3 regions of the Streptomyces sp. NPDC091272 genome follow, and region 3 is predicted to be linked to each of the others. Evidence: predicted binding sites of a transcription regulator. Region 3 holds the regulator's gene; each other region holds the start of a gene.

Region 1 (6,480 bases), on a different contig from region 3:
CGAAGGCCTTCGGGGTCGCCGCCGCCGGCATCGGGCCCTGCCCGCAGATCACCCTGGTGCGCCCCGAAGCGGCCTCGAAGAGGAGGATCGGGACGTCACCGGCGGGCCCGTTCAGATGGGGTTCGACCACCTGTAGGACGAAGCCGGTCGCGGCGGCGGCGTCGAAGGCGTTGCCGCCCGCCTCCAGGGTCGCCATGCCGGCGGCCGAGGCCAGCCAGTGCGTCGAGGAGACCGCGCCGAAGGTGCCCCGCAGCTCGGGACGCGTCGTCATGCCCGCGCCTCAGGCCGAGGCGGCGGGGGTCGGCAGGTCGCTCAGACTCTCCGCGATCTGCTGGTCGGTGACCGTCGGGTTCTGCAGTGTTCCGGCGAGGTAGGAGTCGAAGGCGGCCAGGTCGAAGTTGCCGTGCCCGGAGATGTTGAACAGCACCACCCGCTCCTCCCCCGCCTCCTTCGCGGCCACCGCCTCGACGATCGCCGCCTTCAGGCCGTGCGACGACTCGGGGGCGATGACGAAGCCCTCGCTGCGCGCGAAGCTGATCGCCGCGTCGAAGACGTCCGTCTGCGCGTAGGCCCGCGCCTCGATCAGGCCGTGCTCCTTCAGCAGGCACAGGCTGGGCGCGTCACCGTGGTAGCGCAGGCCGCCGGCGTGGATCGGGCCGGGGATGAACTCATGGCCCAGCGTATGCATGTACAGGGGCGGGGTCAGCCCCGCGGTGTCCGCGAAGTCGTAGGCGAGCTTGCCGCGGGTGAGGGTCGGGCAGGCCTCGGGCTCGGCGGCCACGAACCGGGTCCCGGGGTGCGCCCCGTCCAGCCGGTCCTGCATGAACGGGTAGGCGAGACCCGCGTAGTTGGAGCCGCCGCCGACGCAGCCGATCACGACGTCGGGGTACTCCCCCATGATCTCCATCTGCTTCTTGGCCTCCAGCCCGATCACGGACTGGTGCAGCAGCACGTTGTTCATGATGGAGCCCAGCGCGAACTTGGTGTCGTCCCGGCTCAGCGCGTCCGCCACGGCCTCGCTGATGGCGATGCCGATGGACCCCAGGGAATCCGGGTCCTTGGCGAGGATCGCGCGCCCGGCCTCGGTGCGCTCGGTGGGTGAGGCGAAGACCTCGGCGCCCCAGCTGCGCATGAGCGACTTGCGGTAGGGCTTCTGCTCGAACGAGGCCTTGACCATGTAGACGTTGACCTCAAGCCCGAACAGCGCGCCGGCGAACGACAGCGCCGATCCCCACTGCCCCGCCCCGGTCTCCGTCGTCAGCCTCCGTACGCCCTCCTCGGCCGCGTAGTACGCCTGGACGACCGCGGTGTTCGGCTTGTGGGAGCCCGAGGGGGACACGCCCTCGTACTTGAAGTAGATGTGGGCCGGGGTGTCGAGCGCGCGTTCCAGCCGTTCGGCGCGGACCAGCGGGGAGGGTCGCCAGATCTTGTAGACCTCGCGCACCCTGTCCGGTATCTCCACCCAGCGCTCCCGGGTGAACTCGTCCTCGATCACCTTGCGCGGGAGCAGGTCCGCCAGGTCGCCGGGTTGCAGCGGGGCCATCGTCATCGGGTTGAGCGGGCCGGGCAGGGGTGCGGGCAGGTCGGGGAGGATGTTGTACCAGCGGTCGGGCAGATCGTTCTCGGAGAGCAGGACTCGCTTCAACACCGTTGGTTCCCTTCGAGGGGCCGGGCCATTCCTACGACGGATCGTATGAGTGCGGAATGTCGGACAGCCTCACCTTTTGTGCCTGACAGGCGAAATCGCACTCCCCACATCGGACTAGGCCGATAGGGGCAGGACTCTCGCGCCGCGGCCCACCACACTGGCTGGGGACGGGAGTTGGGCGAGGTGGAGGGGGCGGACATGGCCGCGGGAGACGAGGGCGCCGTACGCGAGGGGGAGAGCCGGCGCTTCCGGGCGATCGTGTCGGGCGACCTGGCCGGGTTCAGGGAACTCGCGCATCCCGGGCTCACCTACACGCATTCGAGCGGGAACGTGGACACGCTCGACTCGTTCCTCGCGAAGTGCGAGAGCGCCTTCTTCGTCTACCACCGCATCGAGCACCGCACGGACAGCGTCACCGTGGTCGGTGACACCGCCGTGGTGACCGGCGCCGCGTCCGTGGACATGACGGCGGGCGGGACGCCCAGGGAGCTGGCCAACCGGACGCTGGGCGTGTGGGTCCGGGTCCACGGGCAGTGGCGGCTGCTGGCCCACCAGGCCACGGCGAGGCGGTAGCGCCGTGGGCGCGCGGGCCCGGCACGGTCCGACGGAACGCCCCGGGCGGCCTGACAGCACGGCACCCGGGACTGCGGTCCCGGGTACGCCACCGGGGCGGCACCCCCGAAGGGGTACCGCCCCGGTGGGCCGTACGTACTGCTGCCGGCGAGGCCGGCGGGAGTAAGACGCGGACTAGAAGTCCATGTCTCCGCCCGGCATGCCACCCGGGGCGGCAGCGCCGGCCTTCTCGGGCTTGTCGGCGATGACGGCCTCGGTGGTGAGGAACAGCGCGGCGATCGACGCGGCGTTCTGGAGGGCGGAGCGCGTGACCTTCGCCGGGTCCAGGATGCCCTCGGCGATCATGTCGACGTACTCACCGGTGGCGGCGTTCAGGCCGTGACCGATGGGCAGGTTGCGGACCTTCTCCACGACGACGCCACCCTCAAGACCACCGTTGACGGCGATCTGCTTGAGCGGGGCCTCCAGCGCGAGCTTCACGGCGTTGGCGCCGGTCGCCTCGTCGCCCGTGAGCTCCAGCTTCTCGAAGACGGCCGAGGCCTGGAGGAGGGCGACGCCACCACCGGCGACGATGCCCTCTTCGACGGCCGCCTTCGCGTTGCGGACGGCGTCCTCGATGCGGTGCTTGCGCTCCTTGAGCTCGACCTCGGTGGCGGCACCGGCCTTGATGACGGCCACGCCGCCGGCCAGCTTCGCCAGGCGCTCCTGGAGCTTCTCGCGGTCGTAGTCCGAGTCGCTGTTCTCGATCTCGGCGCGGATCTGGTTGACGCGGCCCTGGACCTGCTCGCTGTCACCGGCACCGTCGACGATGGTCGTCTCGTCCTTGGTGATGACGACCTTGCGGGCGCGGCCGAGCAGGTCGAGACCGGCGTTCTCCAGCTTGAGGCCGACCTCCTCGGAGATGACCGTGCCGCCGGTGAGGATGGCGATGTCGTTCAGCATGGCCTTGCGGCGGTCGCCGAAGCCCGGGGCCTTGACGGCGACGGACTTGAACGTGCCACGGATCTTGTTCACGACCAGGGTGGAGAGCGCCTCGCCCTCGACGTCCTCGGCGATGATCAGCAGCGGCTTGCCGGACTGCATGACCTTCTCCAGCAGCGGAAGGAGGTCCTTCACGTTGCCGATCTTCGAGTTGACGATGAGGATGTACGGGTCCTCGAGCGCCGACTCCATGCGCTCCATGTCGGTCGCGAAGTACGCCGAGATGTAGCCCTTGTCGAAGCGCATGCCCTCGGTGAGCTCAAGCTCCAGGCCGAAGGTCTGCGACTCCTCGACCGTGATGACGCCTTCCTTGCCGACCTTGTCCATGGCCTCGGCGATGAGCTCGCCGATCTGGGTGTCGGCGGCGGAGATGGAGGCGGTCGAGGCGATCTGCTCCTTGGTCTCGACCTCCTTCGCCTGCTCCAGAAGGGCGCCGGAGACGGCCTCGACGGCCTTCTCGATGCCACGCTTCAGGGCCATCGGGTTGGCACCCGCGGCGACGTTACGAAGGCCCTCACGGACCAGCGCCTGCGCGAGGACGGTCGCGGTCGTCGTGCCGTCACCGGCGACGTCGTCCGTCTTCTTCGCGACCTCCTTGACGAGCTCGGCGCCGATCTTCTCGTACGGGTCCTCGAGCTCGATCTCCTTGGCGATGGAGACGCCGTCGTTGGTGATCGTGGGGGCGCCCCACTTCTTCTCAAGGACGACGTTGCGGCCCTTGGGGCCAAGGGTGACCTTGACAGCGTCGGCGAGCTGGTTCATGCCACGCTCGAGGCCGCGCCGGGCCTCCTCGTCGAACGCGATGATCTTGGCCATGTGAAGTGGTCCTCCCAGGACGTCGGGGGCACCCCCTGCTCCTCAAGAGCTTGGGGGAGGATTGCTCCGGACCGTACGATTCGGCGCCCGCGACGGACGGCCTCGCGATGCCCGGGATCCCTTACCCCGACACCACTCGGCCTCACCGAACCTGGTCCAAGTTCTGTCACTCTCACTGGGAGAGTGCTAACGCCAATGATTAGCACTCGACCCATGCGAGTGCAAGCGGATACCACAGATGGTGAGGGCGCGCGCACGCAGAGGCCCGTCCGGGTGGGCGCCGCCCGCGCGCCGCCGCAGCCAAGCACGGAGGGCCCGTACCCCGGTGACGGGGTACGGGCCCTGCGTGCGTGAGTGCTGGTGAGTGCGTCGGTGGCCGATCGCGCCGGGATCAGACGGCGAGCTTGACCATGTCCGCCTGCGGACCCTTCTGGCCCTGCGAGATCTCGAATTCGACTCGCTGACCCTCTTCAAGGGTGCGGTAGCCGTCCATCTGGATCGCGCTGTAGTGGACGAATACATCCGCACCACCGTCGACCGCGATGAAGCCGTACCCCTTCTCCGCGTTGAACCACTTGACGGTGCCCTGAGCCATGCCTAACTCCCCTATTACTGGCCCTTACGCGGTGCCGCACTTCGCGACCCCGGGTCAGACCCCACCCGCGAGAAGGAACGCGGCTGGTGTGCGCCGAAGCGCGTCGACCGCGGCTGAATGTATCCGCCCAACTGCCCTCTGCAACAGGTCAATCGGACGAGAATTCTGGGTAGGCCTGAACGCACGGAACGGTCAACTGACGCAATTCCAGGTCAAGTCGGGCCGGACATAGCGTGCGCTTCGGCGGCAAAAGGCTCGAACACGCGGCACGCATCTTCTCGCGTTCTCATATGCGCGAGGCAAAGGCGGAGAGCGGGGCTTCCCCTACTCTACTCCTTTCAACCCTACGGAATTGCCCCCTCCGCTTGTGAGCGAAGGGGGCAACTTCCGTTGGCGCGGGGAGCTTTCGGGGCTCAGCCGCCGGCGACGGCCGGGATGATCGAGACGCCCGCGCCGTCCGGCGTGGCCGTCTCCAGGCCGCTCTCGAAGCGCACGTCGTCGTCGTTCACGTACACGTTCACGAACCGGCGCAGCTTGCCCGTGTCGTCCAGGACGCGGGCGGCGATGCCGGTGTGGTTCTTCTCCAGGTCGGCGATGACCTCGGCGAGGGTCGCACCCTCGGCGGCCACCTCGGACTCACCGCCGGTGTACGTGCGGAGGATGGTGGGGATGCGGACCTTGACGCTCATGGTGTTCAGCCTTCCTTGCGTACGTGAGGGGTTCAGCGTGCCAGGCCGGCGCCGCGGAACGCGTCCAGGCTCGGGCGGATGGTCGCGGAGGGGCCGGTGGTCGGGGCCACCGCGTCCAGCGTCTTGAGGCCGTCACCGGTGTTGAGCACGACGGTGGTCAGCGCCGGGTCCAGCAGCCCCGCCTCGATGAGCTTCTTCGTGACGCCGACGGTCACACCGCCCGCGGTCTCCGCGAAGATGCCCTCCGTACGGGCCAGCAGCTTGATCGCGTCGACGACCTGCTCGTCGTTCACGTCCTCGACGGCGCCACCGGTGCGACGGGCGATGTCCAGGACGTACGGGCCGTCCGCCGGGTTGCCGATGGCCAGGGACTTGGCGATGGTGTTCGGCTTCTGCGGGCGCACGACGTCGTGACCGGCCTTGTACGCGGTGGAGACCGGCGAGCAGCCCTCCGCCTGGGCGCCGAAGATCTTGTACGGCTTGTCCTCGACCAGGCCGAGCTTGATCAGCTCCTGGAGCCCCTTGTCGATCTTCGTGAGCTGGGACCCGGAGGCGATCGGGATGACCAGCTGGTCGGGCAGCCGCCAGCCGAGCTGCTCGCAGATCTCGTACGCGAGGGTCTTGGAACCCTCGCCGTAGTACGGACGCAGGTTGACGTTGACGAAGCCCCAGCCCTCGCCGAGCGGGTCGCCGATGAGCTCGGAGCAGAACCGGTTCACGTCGTCGTAGTTGCCCTCGATGCCGACCAGCTCGCCCCCGTACACGGCGGCCATGACGACCTTGCCCTGCTCCAGGTCGTGCGGGATGAAGACGCAGGAGCGGAACCCGGCGCGGGCCGCGGCGGCGCCCACCGCGCCCGCCAGGTTGCCCGTGGAGGAGCAGGAGAGGGTGGTGAAGCCGAAGGCGCGGGCGGCCTCGACGGCGATCGCGACGACGCGGTCCTTGAAGGAGTGCGTCGGGTTGCCGGAGTCGTCCTTGACGTACAGGCCGCCGGTGACACCCAGCTCGCGGGCCAGGTTGTCCGCCTTGACCAGCTTGGTGAAGCCGGGGTTCAGGCTGGGCTTGGTGGCCACGTCGGCGGGGACGGGCAGCAGGGGCGCGTAGCGCCAGATGTTCTCCGGGCCGGCCGCGATGCGCTTCTTGAGCTCCTCGGCGCCGGCGGTGGGAAGGTCGTACGC
Region 2 (6,480 bases), on a different contig from region 3:
GCTCCCGCGGTGACGGCCGTGGCCGCGGGCGCGTGCCAGAGCACCGCTTCCTTCACATCGCCGTTGTCGGAGATCCACTCGGCCTCGAAGTCGTCGGGGACGAGCTCGTGGGGGATTCCGGGGGCGATCTTGATGGCGCCCGTGCCGACCTGGCGTACCGCCGCGACGGAGAAGGAGAGCGGCGGGGAGTACGCCTCGGGGTCGAAGATCCGGCCGCGCGCGCCGGACCTGCGGGCGGGGTCGATGAAGAGGGACCGTGCGCCGGTGAGGTCGTAGGTGAGGACGTCTGCCCGTACGACGGACAGCACGGACGGGTCGGGGAGCAGGGCCCGTGCGTTGGCGCGGGCGGCGAGGCAGGTGGCGGGGTCGAGGTCGACGGCGGTGACGGACAGGCCCGCGCGGGCCATGGCGAGGGCGTCGCCGCCGACGCCGCCGCACAGGTCGAGGACCTGGGGGGTCGACGGGGGCACGATCGTACGGAAGCGGGCCGCGCGGTACTCGCCGACGGACTTACGGGTCGACTGCTCGACCCCGTTGGGCGTGAAGTACATCCGGTGGGCGTCCTCGGCGCCGAACTTCACCGCCGCGCGCTGCCGCAACCGGGCCTGCGCGAGCGCGGCCGACACCAGCTCGGCCGGGTGGTCGCGCCGGAGCCGGGTCGCGAGCGCCAGGGCGTGGGCGGGGTCGTAGTCCCGCAACTCGTCGAGGAGGGCCTGGCCCTCGGGGGTGAGCAGGGCGAGCAGGGGGGCCAGGGCGGGGTCGTCGGACTGGGCGTCCGTCGCGTCGGGGGTGGCGTCCGGTGCGTCGGGGAGGGCGGGGGCGTCTGCGTGGGCGCCCGCGGCGGCTTCGGCGTCGGTGGGGCGGCCGGGATGCTTCGTCACCCGGTCCATTGTGGTCCAGCTCGCGCGAGCCGTACGCCTGGCCCGGGTTTCGCGCGGCCGTGGGGTGGCTGAGAGCCCCGGCCCTGCCGCGGGTTCCGCGCGGCCGTGGGGTGGCTGAGAGCCCCCGGCCCTGCCGCGGGACCGGCTCCTTGTGGGCCAGCCGGGCGACCGCGCGCCCGCCCTCGCGGTGTCGTCCGTCTCTCGCCGCCCCCCGCTGACAGGATGCGGCGCCATACGACTTGTACGACAAAAGGAAGAAAGAGGGCTCTCTGTGAACAACTCGGGAGCAGTCGGGCGTAGACGGTGCACGATGGCGGTAGCGGTTCTGGTGACGGCCGCGATCGCCTCGGGGTGCGCGACCCCGGCCGAGGAGGAGGCGGGTGGACGGGGCGAGTCCGTCGTCGGGAAGGAGCAGGGGGAGGGACGCAAGCAGGTGGACGGCGCGGCCGGCGCGCTGCTCTCGCCCGCCGAGCGACTGCGGCAGCAGCGGGCCGCGGCCAAGGCGGCGCAGGCGGCAAGGGTGGTGGCGGCCAAGCGGTGGGGACTGGTGCAACCGCCCCTGGCCGTGCCCCCGCCGCCCAGCGTCAAGCCGAAGATCAAGGCCCGGCCGGGTTTCGAGGTGGACGGGCAGGTCTCCGAGGGGCTGCCACCCGTCTTCACGACCGTGCCGGTGAAGGACCGGGTCGTCTTCCTGACCATCGACGACGGCGCGGAGAAGGACCCCGAACTGATCCGGATGATGGACGAGCTGAAGATCCCGTACAGCGCGTTCCTCTCCGACTACCTGGTGAAGGAGGACTACGCGTACTTCAAGAAGATGCAGGGCAAGGGTGTCGCCCTGCACAACCACACCCTCAACCACCCGTACCTGCCCGGCCTTTCGTACGACGAGCAGAAGCGCGAGATCTGCGACCAGCAGTCCAACATCGAGAAGCGCTACGGCAAGCGGCCCCCGCTCTTCCGCCCGCCGTACGGCAACTACAACAAGGACACCCTCATCGCCGCCAAGTCCTGCGGTGTGAAGGCGGTCCCGCTGTGGGCGGCGGAGGCCTTCCCGGACCACATGGAGTGGCGGGAGTGGGACAAGGACCTGCACCCGGGGGACATCGTGCTGACCCATTTCCGCGGGAAGGGCGACTGGAAGGGCTCCATGCCCGACATGATCCGACGCGTCATGAAGACGATCACCGCCAAGGGCTACGCCGTGGCCAAGCTGGAGGACTACGTGTGAGGAGGGGGCTGGGGGGCCGGGGGGGGGGGGCAGCCCCGGGGTGCGGGCCGGATCGGTGGGCGTAGCTCGTACTTTCGTACGGCCGGATGCGGTCCGGTGGCTGACTCGGCCACTTCCGGGTGTCCTCAATTGGCACTCCGCTTGACCGAGTGCTAACCGCGTCATAGTCTCGGCACTGGCACTCACCACTGGAGAGTGCCAACACAGCGACGGGCAGGTCCGGCACCCGCGACGACGGATCCACCTGGTCGCCACCCCAGACTGTTAACCCCGTGAGATCTCCGAAGGGGGAGACCGGATCGTGACGACCGCAAGCTCCAAGGTTGCCATCAAGCCGCTTGAGGACCGCATTGTGGTCCAGCCGCTCGACGCCGAGCAGACCACGGCCTCTGGCCTGGTCATCCCGGACACCGCGAAGGAGAAGCCCCAGGAGGGCACCGTCCTCGCAGTGGGCCCGGGCCGGTTCGAGAACGGCGAGCGCCTTCCGCTCGACGTGACCGTCGGCGACGTGGTGCTGTACAGCAAGTACGGCGGCACCGAGGTGAAGTACAGCGGCGAGGAGTACCTCGTCCTCTCGGCCCGCGACGTTCTCGCCATCGTCGAGAAGTAAGCAAGCCGGGAAGTACCCACTTCCGCATTATTTGTTCTGCGCCCCTGGCCCCCGCTCACACGCCGGGCGTCCAGGGGCGCAGTTCGTATTTCGAGAGGACTTGAGAAAGCTCCATGGCGAAGATCCTGAAGTTCGACGAGGACGCCCGTCGCGCCCTTGAGCGCGGCGTCAACAAGCTTGCCGACACCGTGAAGGTGACGATCGGCCCCCGTGGCCGCAACGTCGTCATCGACAAGAAGTTCGGCGCCCCGACCATCACCAACGACGGTGTCACCATCGCGCGTGAGGTCGAGCTCGACGACCCGTACGAGAACCTCGGCGCCCAGCTGGTGAAGGAGGTGGCGACCAAGACCAACGACATCGCGGGTGACGGTACGACCACCGCCACCGTGCTGGCCCAGGCGCTGGTCCGTGAGGGTCTGCGCAACGTCGCCGCGGGTGCTTCCCCGGCCGCCCTGAAGAAGGGCATCGACGCCGCGGTCAAGGCCGTGTCCGAGGAGCTCCTCAGCACCGCCCGTCCGATCGACGACAAGTCCGACATCGCCGCCGTGGCCGCGCTCTCCGCGCAGGACCAGCAGGTCGGCGAGCTCATCGCCGAGGCGATGGACAAGGTCGGCAAGGACGGTGTCATCACCGTCGAGGAGTCCAACACCTTCGGTCTGGAGCTCGACTTCACCGAGGGCATGGCCTTCGACAAGGGTTACCTCTCGCCGTACATGGTGACCGACCAGGAGCGTATGGAGGCCGTCCTCGACGACCCGTACATCCTGATCCACCAGGGCAAGATCGGCTCGATCCAGGACCTGCTGCCGCTCCTGGAGAAGGTCATCCAGGCCGGTGGCTCCAAGCCGCTGCTGATCATCGCCGAGGACGTCGAGGGCGAGGCGCTCTCCACCCTCGTCGTCAACAAGATCCGCGGCACGTTCAACGCCGTGGCCGTCAAGGCCCCGGGCTTCGGCGACCGCCGCAAGGCGATGCTCGGTGACATGGCCACCCTCACCGGTGCCACCGTCATCGCCGAAGAGGTCGGCCTCAAGCTCGACCAGGCCGGTCTTGACGTACTGGGCACCGCCCGCCGCGTCACGATCTCCAAGGACGACACGGTCATCGTCGACGGCGGGGGCAACTCCGAGGACGTCAAGGGCCGCGTCAACCAGATCAAGGCCGAGATCGAGTCCACGGACTCCGACTGGGACCGCGAGAAGCTGCAGGAGCGCCTGGCGAAGCTCGCCGGCGGCGTCTGCGTCATCAAGGTCGGCGCCGCGACCGAGGTCGAGCTCAAGGAGAAGAAGCACCGCCTGGAGGACGCCATCTCCGCGACCCGCGCCGCGGTCGAGGAGGGCATCGTCTCCGGTGGTGGCTCCGCGCTCGTCCACGCCGTGAAGGTCCTTGAGGGCAACCTCGGCAAGACCGGCGACGAGGCCACGGGTGTCGCGGTCGTCCGCCGCGCCGCCGTCGAGCCGCTGCGCTGGATCGCCGAGAACGCCGGCCTTGAGGGTTACGTCATCACCTCGAAGGTCGCCGACCTCGACGCCGGTCAGGGCTTCAACGCCGCCACCGGCGAGTACGGCGACCTGGTCAAGGCCGGTGTCATCGACCCGGTCAAGGTCACCCGCTCCGCCCTGGAGAACGCCGCTTCCATCGCGTCGCTGCTGCTCACGACCGAGACCCTGGTCGTCGAGAAGCCGGCCGAGGAAGAGGCCGAGGCCGGTCACGGCGGTCACGGCCACTCCCACTGAGCCCAGGCTCAGCCGGCAGTAACCGCACACTCCTGAAGCCCGGCCCCCGCCTTCGCGGCGGGGGCCGGGCTTCGGTGCGTGTGGCGCCGATGTGACGCGGACGGGGACGCGGCGCAGGCGCGGACGCGGGCCCCGCGGTGGGCCCTACGCCGAGTGCCCCAGCGCGTCGGAGTGCACCGCCTCCGTGAACGGCGTCCCGTCCGCGTACCGCTCCAGCTCGTCCAGGGCGTGCTCCGCCATCCGGTGCAACTCGTTCCCGAAGGACCCCGCGAGGTGCGGGGTGAGCAGTACGTTCGGCAGGTCGTACAGCGGTGACCCGGCTACCGGAACCTCCGGCTCCGTCACGTCGAGCACACCGTCCAGCCGGCCGGTCCGCAGGTGCGGCAGCAGCGCCGCCTCGTCCACCAGGGACCCCCGCGAGGTGTTGATCAGCGTCGCCCCGTCGGGCATCGCCGCCAGCTGGGCCGCGCCGATCATGTGCCGGGTCTCCGGCAGCTGCGGGGCGTGCACCGAGACGATCGAGCTCCGGGCGCAGAGTTCCGTCAGCCCGACCGGCTCCGCGCCGAGCAGGGCGGCCTCGGTCCGGCTCACGTACGGGTCGTACAACAGGACCCGCACGTCGAAGGGGCGCAGCAGCTCGATGACGCGCCGGCCGATCCGGGAGGCGCCGACGATGCCCACCGTGCGGCGGTAGTTGCCCGAGGAGTGCAGCTCGGTGCGCCAGTCGTGGTCGCCTCCGGCCAGCTCCCGGTATCTGCGGGCCGCCCGGTGCACCTGCTTGCCCGCGAAGAGGATCGCGGCGAGCGTGTACTCGGCGACCGGCAGGGCGTTGGCCCCGGCGGCGGCGCTGACCAGCAGGCCACGGTCCCAGCAGGCGGCGGTGACGTGGTGCTTGACGGAGCCGGCGGCGTGCACGACGGCGCGGAGCTTCGGGGCGCGGGCCAGTACCTCGGGGGTGAGCGGGGTGGCGCCCCAGCAGGTGAGCAGCACCTCCGCGTCGGCGAGCGCGGCGGCGTACCCGGGGTCGTGCAGGTCGTGGGCGACCAGCTCCGGGTCGGTACGGGCGATGGCGGCCAGGCGGGCGCGCTGTCCGTCGCTGAACAGGCGCTCCGCGGTGCCGGGGGCCATGGCGAGGAGGGTCACGGGCCGCCGGTCACCTGCGGCCCCCTCGGGGGCCCGCAGGACGCCGGGGGAATTGTCAGTGGCGTGGTGCATGGTGGGACTCACGGTGGGACTCAGCTCTCCTCATCAGGTCGTTCGGCGTCCGGGGCCGGCCGGCGGGCCAGGTGGCGGGGCTGCCCGCCGTCACTTGACGCTGCCGGCGGTGAGCCCGGCCTTCCAGTGCCGCTGGAGGGAGACGAAGGCGACGATCAGGGGGATGACGGCGAGGAGGGAGCCGGTGACGACCATCGGCAGGTAGGTCGGCTCGGCGTGGGCGCCCGAGTTCCATGCGTACAGCCCGAGGCTCAGCGGGAAGAGCTTCTGGTCCGAGAGCATCACCAGGGGGAGGAAGAAGTTGTTCCAGATCGCGGTGAACTGGAAGAGGAAGACGGTCACGAAGCCGGGCATCACCATGGGCAGACCGATGGAGAAGAAGATCCGCAGCTCGCCCGCCCCGTCGATACGGGCGGCCTCCAGGGCCTCGTCCGGGATGTAGCCGGCGCTGAAGACCCGGGAGAGGTAGACGCCGAAGGGGTGCACCAGGACCGGCAGGAGCACCGCCCAGTAGGTGTTGACCAGTCCGATCTTGCTGGCCAGCAGATACATCGGCAGGGCGAGCGCGGTCGTCGGGACCAGCACGCCGAGCAGCACCGTGGAGAACAGCTTCTCCTTGCCGCGGAAGGTGTACTTGTCGAAGGCGTAACCGGCCGCGACGCTCACCAGCGAGCTCAGGACGGCGCCCACCCCCGCGTACAGCAGGGAGTTGGCGTACCAGCGGAAGTAGATGCCGTCGCCGTGCGAGGCCAGGTCGGAGAGGTTCTGGCCCAGGTCGAAGCCCTCGAAGGAGAAGGCGTTGCC
Region 3 (6,480 bases):
ACCGCGCGGGTGGCGGGCGATGCGGGTGCCCGGAGGGCGGACAATGGAGGACATGCCTTCTGTACTGCCTGACGGTGAGCCCATGCCCGAGGACGGGGCGCTGCCTCCCGACGCGTTGCGGGGGGCGGGGGAGCGGCCCCTCGGGTTCTATCTGCACGTGCCGTACTGCGCCACCAGGTGCGGGTACTGCGACTTCAACACCTACACGGCGACCGAGCTGCGCGGGTCCGGCGGTGCGCTCGCCTCCCGTGACAACTACGCGGCGACCCTGGTGGAGGAGGTGCGTCTCGCGCGGAAGGTGCTGGGCGACGACCCCCGCCCGGTCCGCACGGTCTTCGTGGGCGGCGGCACGCCCACCCTGCTGCCCGCCGCCGACCTCGTACGGATGCTGGCGTCGATCCGCGAGGAGTTCGGCCTCGCGGACGACTGCGAGGTCACCACGGAGGCCAACCCCGAGTCGGTGAACCCGGCCTATCTGGCGGAACTGCGTGAGGGCGGCTTCAACCGGGTGTCGTTCGGCATGCAGAGCGCCCGGCAGCACGTGCTGAAGATCCTGGACCGTACGCACACCCCCGGGCGCCCCGAGGCGTGTGTGGCGGAGGCGCGGGCGGCCGGGTTCGACCATGTGAACCTCGACCTCATCTACGGCACGCCGGGGGAGTCCGACGCCGACTGGCAGGCCTCTCTCGACGCGGCGGTGGGAGCGGGCCCCGACCATGTGAGTGCGTACGCGCTGATCGTCGAGGAAGGTACCCAGCTCGCCCGGCGGATCCGGCGCGGCGAGGTCCCGATGACCGACGACGACGTGCACGCCGACCGGTACCTGATGACGGAGGCCGCGCTGTCGGCGGCCGGCTTCTCCTGGTACGAGGTGTCCAACTGGGCGACCTCGCAGGCCGGCCGGTGCCTGCACAACGAGCTGTACTGGCGCGGCGCGGACTGGTGGGGCGCCGGGCCCGGCGCGCACAGCCACGTCGGCGGCGTGCGGTGGTGGAACGTCAAGCACCCGGGCGCGTACGCACAGGCACTGGGCGACGGGCGGTCCCCCGGGGCCGGGCGTGAGGTGCTGCTCGACGAGGACCGCAGGGTCGAGCGGATCCTGCTGGAGCTCAGGCTGGTCGAGGGCTGCGAGCTGTCGCTGCTGAAGCCCGCCGGGCTGGCCGCCGCAGAGCAGGCGGTAAGGGACGGCCTCCTGGAGGACGGTCCTTACAGGCAGGGCCGCGCGGTGCTCACCTTGCGCGGCCGGCTGCTTGCGGACGCGGTGGTACGGGACCTGGTCGACTGAGCACCGGGCCTGGCGGCGCCCGGCACGGGACGCTGCGGCGCCGAGCACCGGGCCCTGACGGCGCCCGGCACGGGACGCTGCGGCGCCGAACACCGGCCCTGGCGGCGCCCGGCACGGGACGCTGCGGTGCCGAGCACCGGGCCTGGCGGATCGGAGAGGGCGCCGCGTGCGGCGCCCTGGGGCGACGGGCGGTCCCGCCCTCCCGTCCGTCCGCCGCCCGTGCTTCAGCGGTCCTAGGGCTCCTCGGGAGCCGTCACGAAGTCGATCAGTTCCTCGACGCGGCCGAGCAGTTCCGGCTGGAGGTCCCGGTAGGTGTGCACCCGCCCCAGGATGTGCTGCCAGGCGGCGCCGGTGTTCTCCGGCCAGCCCAGTGCCCGGCACACGCCGGTCTTCCAGTCCTGCCCGCGGGGGACCCGCGGCCAGGCCGCGATGCCGACGGAGGACGGCTTCACCGCCTCCCACACGTCGATGTACGGGTGCCCGACCACCAGGACGTCGGCATCCGTCACCTGTGCGGCGATCCGGGACTCCTTGGAGCCCGGTACCAGGTGGTCGACCAGGACGCCCAGTCGTGCGTCGGGCCCCGGGGCGAACCCGGCGACGATCGACGGCAGGTCGTCGATGCCCTCCAGGTACTCGACGACGACGCCCTCGACGCGCAGGTCGTCGCCCCACACCCGCTCCACGAGTTCCGCGTCGTGCCGCCCCTCGACATAGATGCGCCCCGCCCGCGCGACGCGCGCCCGCGCGTGGGTGACGGCGAGCGACCCGGAAGCGGTACGGGTGGGACGCACCGGGCCCGCCCCGGACGCGGGCCGTACCAGCGTCACCGGCGTGCCCTCGTGCAGGAAGCCGGCCGCGGTCATCGGGAACACCCGCTGCTTGCCGAAGCGGTCCTCCAGGGTGACGGTGGGGCCCTCGGCGGTCTTCTCGGTGCGGACGACCGCCCCGCAGAAGCCGGTGGACACCTCTTCCACCACCAGGTCGCGGTCGGCGGGGAGTTCGGGGGCGGGCGTCGACTTCTTCCAGGGCGGGGTGAGGTCGGGGCTGTAGCTGCGCATGCGTCAGACGCTACGACACCTGCGTGAGGTGCGGTCAGGAGACCTCGAACCGGCGCGCGAGGGCGTCGCGTTGGGCCCGTACGAACGACGCGTCCACCACCGCCCCGTGCCCCGGTACGTACAGGGCCTGCTCGCCGCCCAGGGCCAGCAGCCGGTCCAGCGCCGCCGGCCACCGGCTGCCGACCGCGTCGGGGCCCGCCTGCGGTTCGCCCGACTCCTCCACCAGGTCACCGCAGAAGACGATCTCGGGACCGCCCTCCAGGCCCGGGACGAGGGCCACGAGGTCGTGGCCGCTGTGGGCGGGCCCCAGGTTGGCGAACAGGACGCTGCGCCCGCCGCCCAGGTCGAGGGTCCGCTCGTCGGACACCAGGTGGTGCGGGGCGGCCAGCAGCTGCGCCGCCTCGGTCGCCGCGGCGGGCGCCACCCCTTCGCGTACCGCTTCGTCGGCGATGGTCTCCCGCCGCGCGGTGAGCAGGATGTCCATGCCCGCGGCGGCGAACACCTCGACCCCCGCGAAGACCCCGGAGCCCAGCACGTGGTCGAAGTGGGGATGGCCGAGCGCGAGATGTGTCACTCTGCGGCCGAGCATCCGCTCGGCCTGCATCCGGATCTCGGCGCCCTCGCGCAGGGAGGATCCGGTGTCGTACAGGAGCGCCCCGTGCGCCCCCGCCACCAGGCCGGTCGTCGCGTCCCAGCCCGGCAGCCTGCGCCTGTGGACACCGGGGGCGAGCCGTTCCCAGCCCGCCTCTTCCGTTCGCATCTCCATACCGTGACGCTAGCGTGAGCCGCCGCCCTTGCCCGGGAAGCGCCCCGCCGCCGTACACTTACCCGGGTAAAGGCTGGCACTCGCCCTCGGGGAGTGCCAGGCCGGTGGCGGGGCACCAGCCCCGTACGCCCGGTCCGCACCGGGGAACATCACGGCTTGGAGGTGTGCGCGATGCTCAGTGAACGCAGACTTGAAGTGCTCCGCGCCATCGTCCAGGACTATGTCGGCACGGAGGAGCCCGTCGGCTCCAAGGCCCTCACCGAGCGGCATCAGCTCGGTGTCTCACCGGCCACCGTCCGCAACGACATGGCGGCCCTGGAGGACGAGGGGTTCATCGCCCAGCCGCACACCAGCGCCGGGCGGATCCCCACGGACAAGGGCTACCGGCTGTTCGTCGACCGGCTGGCGGGGGTCAAGCCCCTGTCGACGCCCGAGCGGCGGGCGATCCAGAACTTCCTCGACGCGTCCCTCGACCTCGACGACGTCGTCGCCCGTACGGTGCGGCTGCTCGCGCAGCTGACCCGGCAGGTGGCCGTCGTGCAGTACCCGTCACTGACGCGGTCGACGGTGCGGCACGTGGAGCTGCTGTCGCTGGCGCCCGCCCGGCTGATGCTGGTGCTGATCACCGACACCGGCCGGGTCGAGCAACGGATGATCGACTGTCCGGCGCCGTTCGGCGAGACGTCCCTCGCGGACCTGCGGGCACGGCTCAACAGCCGGGTCGTGGGCCGCAGGTTCGCGGACGTGCCGCAACTGGTGCAGGAGCTTCCCGAGTCGTTCGAACCGGAGGACAGGGGAACCGTGGCGACGGTTCTCGCGACCCTTCTGGAGACGCTCGTGGAGGAGACCGAGGAACGGCTGATGATCGGCGGAACCGCCAATCTCACCCGCTTCGGCCATGACTTCCCGCTCACCATCCGCCCCGTGCTGGAGGCGCTGGAGGAGCAGGTCGTGCTGCTGAAGCTGCTCGGCGAGGCGACGGAGTCCGGCATGACCGTACGTATCGGTCATGAGAATGCTCACGAGGGACTCAGTTCCACGTCCGTGGTCGCAGTCGGCTACGGTTCGGGCGACGAGGCAGTAGCCAAGCTAGGCGTGGTCGGACCGACCCGCATGGACTACCCCGGAACGATGGGAGCGGTACGCGCAGTGGCACGTTACGTCGGACAGATCCTGGCGGAGTCGTAAGTGGCCACGGACTATTACGCCGTACTCGGCGTGCGCCGCGACGCTTCCCAGGACGAAATCAAGAAGGCGTTCAGGCGTCTTGCGCGTGAGCTTCACCCGGACGTGAATCCGGATCCGAAGACTCAGGAGCGCTTCAAGGAGATCAACGCCGCCTACGAGGTGTTGTCGGACCCGCAGAAGAAGCAGGTCTACGACCTCGGCGGCGACCCGCTGTCCCAGTCGGGCGGCGGCGGAGCAGGTGGCTTCGGCCAGGGTGGTTTCGGAAACTTCTCCGACATCATGGACGCCTTCTTCGGTACGGCGTCCCAGCGCGGGCCCCGCTCGCGCACCCGCCGCGGCCAGGACGCGATGATCCGGCTGGAGATCGACCTCAACGAGGCGGCCTTCGGCACCACCAAGGAGATCCAGGTCGACACCGCTGTGGTGTGCACGACCTGCAGCGGCGAGGGCGCGGCCCCCGGCACCTCCGCGCAGACCTGTGACATGTGCCGCGGTCGCGGTGAGGTCTCGCAGGTCACCCGGTCCTTCCTCGGCCAGGTCATGACCTCGCGGCCCTGCCCGCAGTGTCAGGGCTTCGGTACGGTCGTGCCGACGCCGTGCCCGGAGTGCGCCGGCGACGGCCGCGTCCGCTCGCGCCGCACGCTCACGGTGAAGATCCCGGCAGGTGTCGACAACGGCACCCGCATCCAGCTGGCGGGCGAGGGCGAGGTCGGCCCCGGCGGCGGCCCCGCGGGCGACCTCTACGTGGAGATCCACGAGCTGGCGCACCCCACCTTCCAGCGGCGCGGCGACGACCTGCACTGCACGGTGACCATCCCGATGACGGCGGGCTCGCTCGGCACCAAGGTGCCGCTGGAGACGCTCGACGGGGTCGAGGACATCGACATCAGGCCCGGTACGCAGTCGGGCCAGTCGGTGCCGTTGCACGGGCGCGGTGTCACGCACCTGCGCGGGGGCGGTCGCGGTGACCTGATCGTGCACGTCGAGGTGCTGACGCCGTCGAAGCTGGACCCGGCCCAGGAGGACCTGCTGCGCCAGCTCGCGAAGCTGCGCGGCGAGGAACGCCCCACGGGTCAGTTCCAGCCGGGACAGCAGGGGCTGTTCTCGCGGCTCAAGGACGCGTTCAACGGGCGATGAGTCCCGGGGAGTGACAGTGGGGCCGGGCCGGGTGGCCCGGCCCCACTGTTCTGCGCCGCTGAGAACTGTTCTGCGCCGTTGCGCCGTCAGGAACTGTTCTGCGCTGCTGCGAACTGTTCCGCGCCGTTAAGAACTGTTCCTCACCGCTGCGAACTGTTCCTCGCCGTTACGAACTGTTCCTCGTCGCTCCGAACTGTTCCGCGCCGATAGAAAGTGTTCCTCGCCGCTCCGAACTGTTCCGCGCCGGTCCGATTCGGCCGGTCGGCCCGGTCGTGAAACGATGCGGGCATGTCTGTTGAGTCCCAGGTGGTGCCCGCGCTGGGGGAGCTGTGCCGGCGGGGGATCGTGCAGGCGCCCATGGCCGGCGGGGTCTCCTGTCCCGAACTGGCGGCCGCCGTCTGCGACGCGGGCGGGCTCGGCTTCCTCGCGGCCGGTTACCGCACCGCCGAGGGAATGTACGAGGAGATCGAGCAGCTGCGCGCGCTGACCCGCGAGCCGTTCGGGGTCAACCTGTTCATGCCGCAGCCGGCCGCCGACCCGGCGGCCGTCGACCGGTACCGCCGCCAGCTCGCCGGTGAGAGCTCCTTGTACGGGACGCCGATCGCCGAGGGCGACGCGCACGGCACCGACGACGCGTACGAGGCCAAACTGGCGCTCCTGGTCGACGACCCGGTGCCGGTAGTGTCGTTCGCGTTCGGCTGCCCCTCACGGGACGAACTCGACGCCCTGGCCAACGCGGGGACGTTCACCGTCGTCACCGTCACCACCCCCGAAGAGGCGCAGGCCGCCGAGTGGGCGGGCGCGGACGCCCTGTGCGTGCAGGGCATCGAGGCGGGCGGGCACCGCAGCACGCACCAGGACGACCCGCAGAGCGACAGCAGCGCCGGACTCGGACTGCTGTCGCTGGTGACCCAGGTGCGCGAGACGGTGCAGCTGCCGTTGATCGCCGCAGGCGGACTGATGCGCGGCGCGCAGATCGCCGCCGTCCGGGCGGCGGGCGCGGACGCGGCGCAGCTGGGGACGGCGTTCTTGGCGTGCCCGGA

Evidence for each region. The regulator HrcA, encoded in region 3, represses chaperone genes, less so after heat shock. The targets are predictions, from matches to a motif close to TTNGCACTCNGNNNNNCNGAGTGCNAA.
Region 1: the regulator HrcA is predicted to act here: its motif matches at 4,182-4,208, upstream of groL (chaperonin GroEL).
Region 2: the regulator HrcA is predicted to act here: its motif matches at 2,242-2,268, upstream of groES (co-chaperone GroES).

The regions. Positions count from the first base shown of each region.
Region 1 is NZ_JBIVVC010000004.1:151,428-157,907, reverse strand. Features, by position in the region: gene ACIQM4_RS13835 (gamma-glutamyltransferase family protein) at 1-271, opposite strand, end outside; gene ACIQM4_RS13830 (TrpB-like pyridoxal phosphate-dependent enzyme) at 281-1,648, opposite strand; gene ACIQM4_RS13825 (nuclear transport factor 2 family protein) at 1,847-2,221, shown strand; gene groL (chaperonin GroEL) at 2,396-4,018, opposite strand; gene ACIQM4_RS13815 (cold-shock protein) at 4,410-4,613, opposite strand; gene ACIQM4_RS13810 (MoaD/ThiS family protein) at 5,027-5,302, opposite strand; gene thrC (threonine synthase) at 5,335-6,480, opposite strand, start outside.
Region 2 is NZ_JBIVVC010000002.1:736,275-742,754, reverse strand. Features, by position in the region: gene ACIQM4_RS08075 (SAM-dependent methyltransferase) at 1-752, opposite strand, end outside; gene ACIQM4_RS08070 (polysaccharide deacetylase family protein) at 1,114-2,112, shown strand; gene groES (co-chaperone GroES) at 2,414-2,722, shown strand; gene groL (chaperonin GroEL) at 2,836-4,461, shown strand; gene ACIQM4_RS08055 (hydroxyacid dehydrogenase) at 4,606-5,589, opposite strand; gene ACIQM4_RS08050 (carbohydrate ABC transporter permease) at 5,767-6,480, opposite strand, start outside.
Region 3 is NZ_JBIVVC010000005.1:233,597-240,076, reverse strand. Features, by position in the region: gene hemW (radical SAM family heme chaperone HemW) at 44-1,285, shown strand; gene ACIQM4_RS16740 (DUF3097 domain-containing protein) at 1,519-2,346, opposite strand; gene ACIQM4_RS16735 (MBL fold metallo-hydrolase) at 2,381-3,112, opposite strand; gene hrcA (heat-inducible transcriptional repressor HrcA) at 3,284-4,300, shown strand; gene dnaJ (molecular chaperone DnaJ) at 4,301-5,437, shown strand; gene ACIQM4_RS16720 (nitronate monooxygenase) at 5,726-6,480, shown strand, end outside.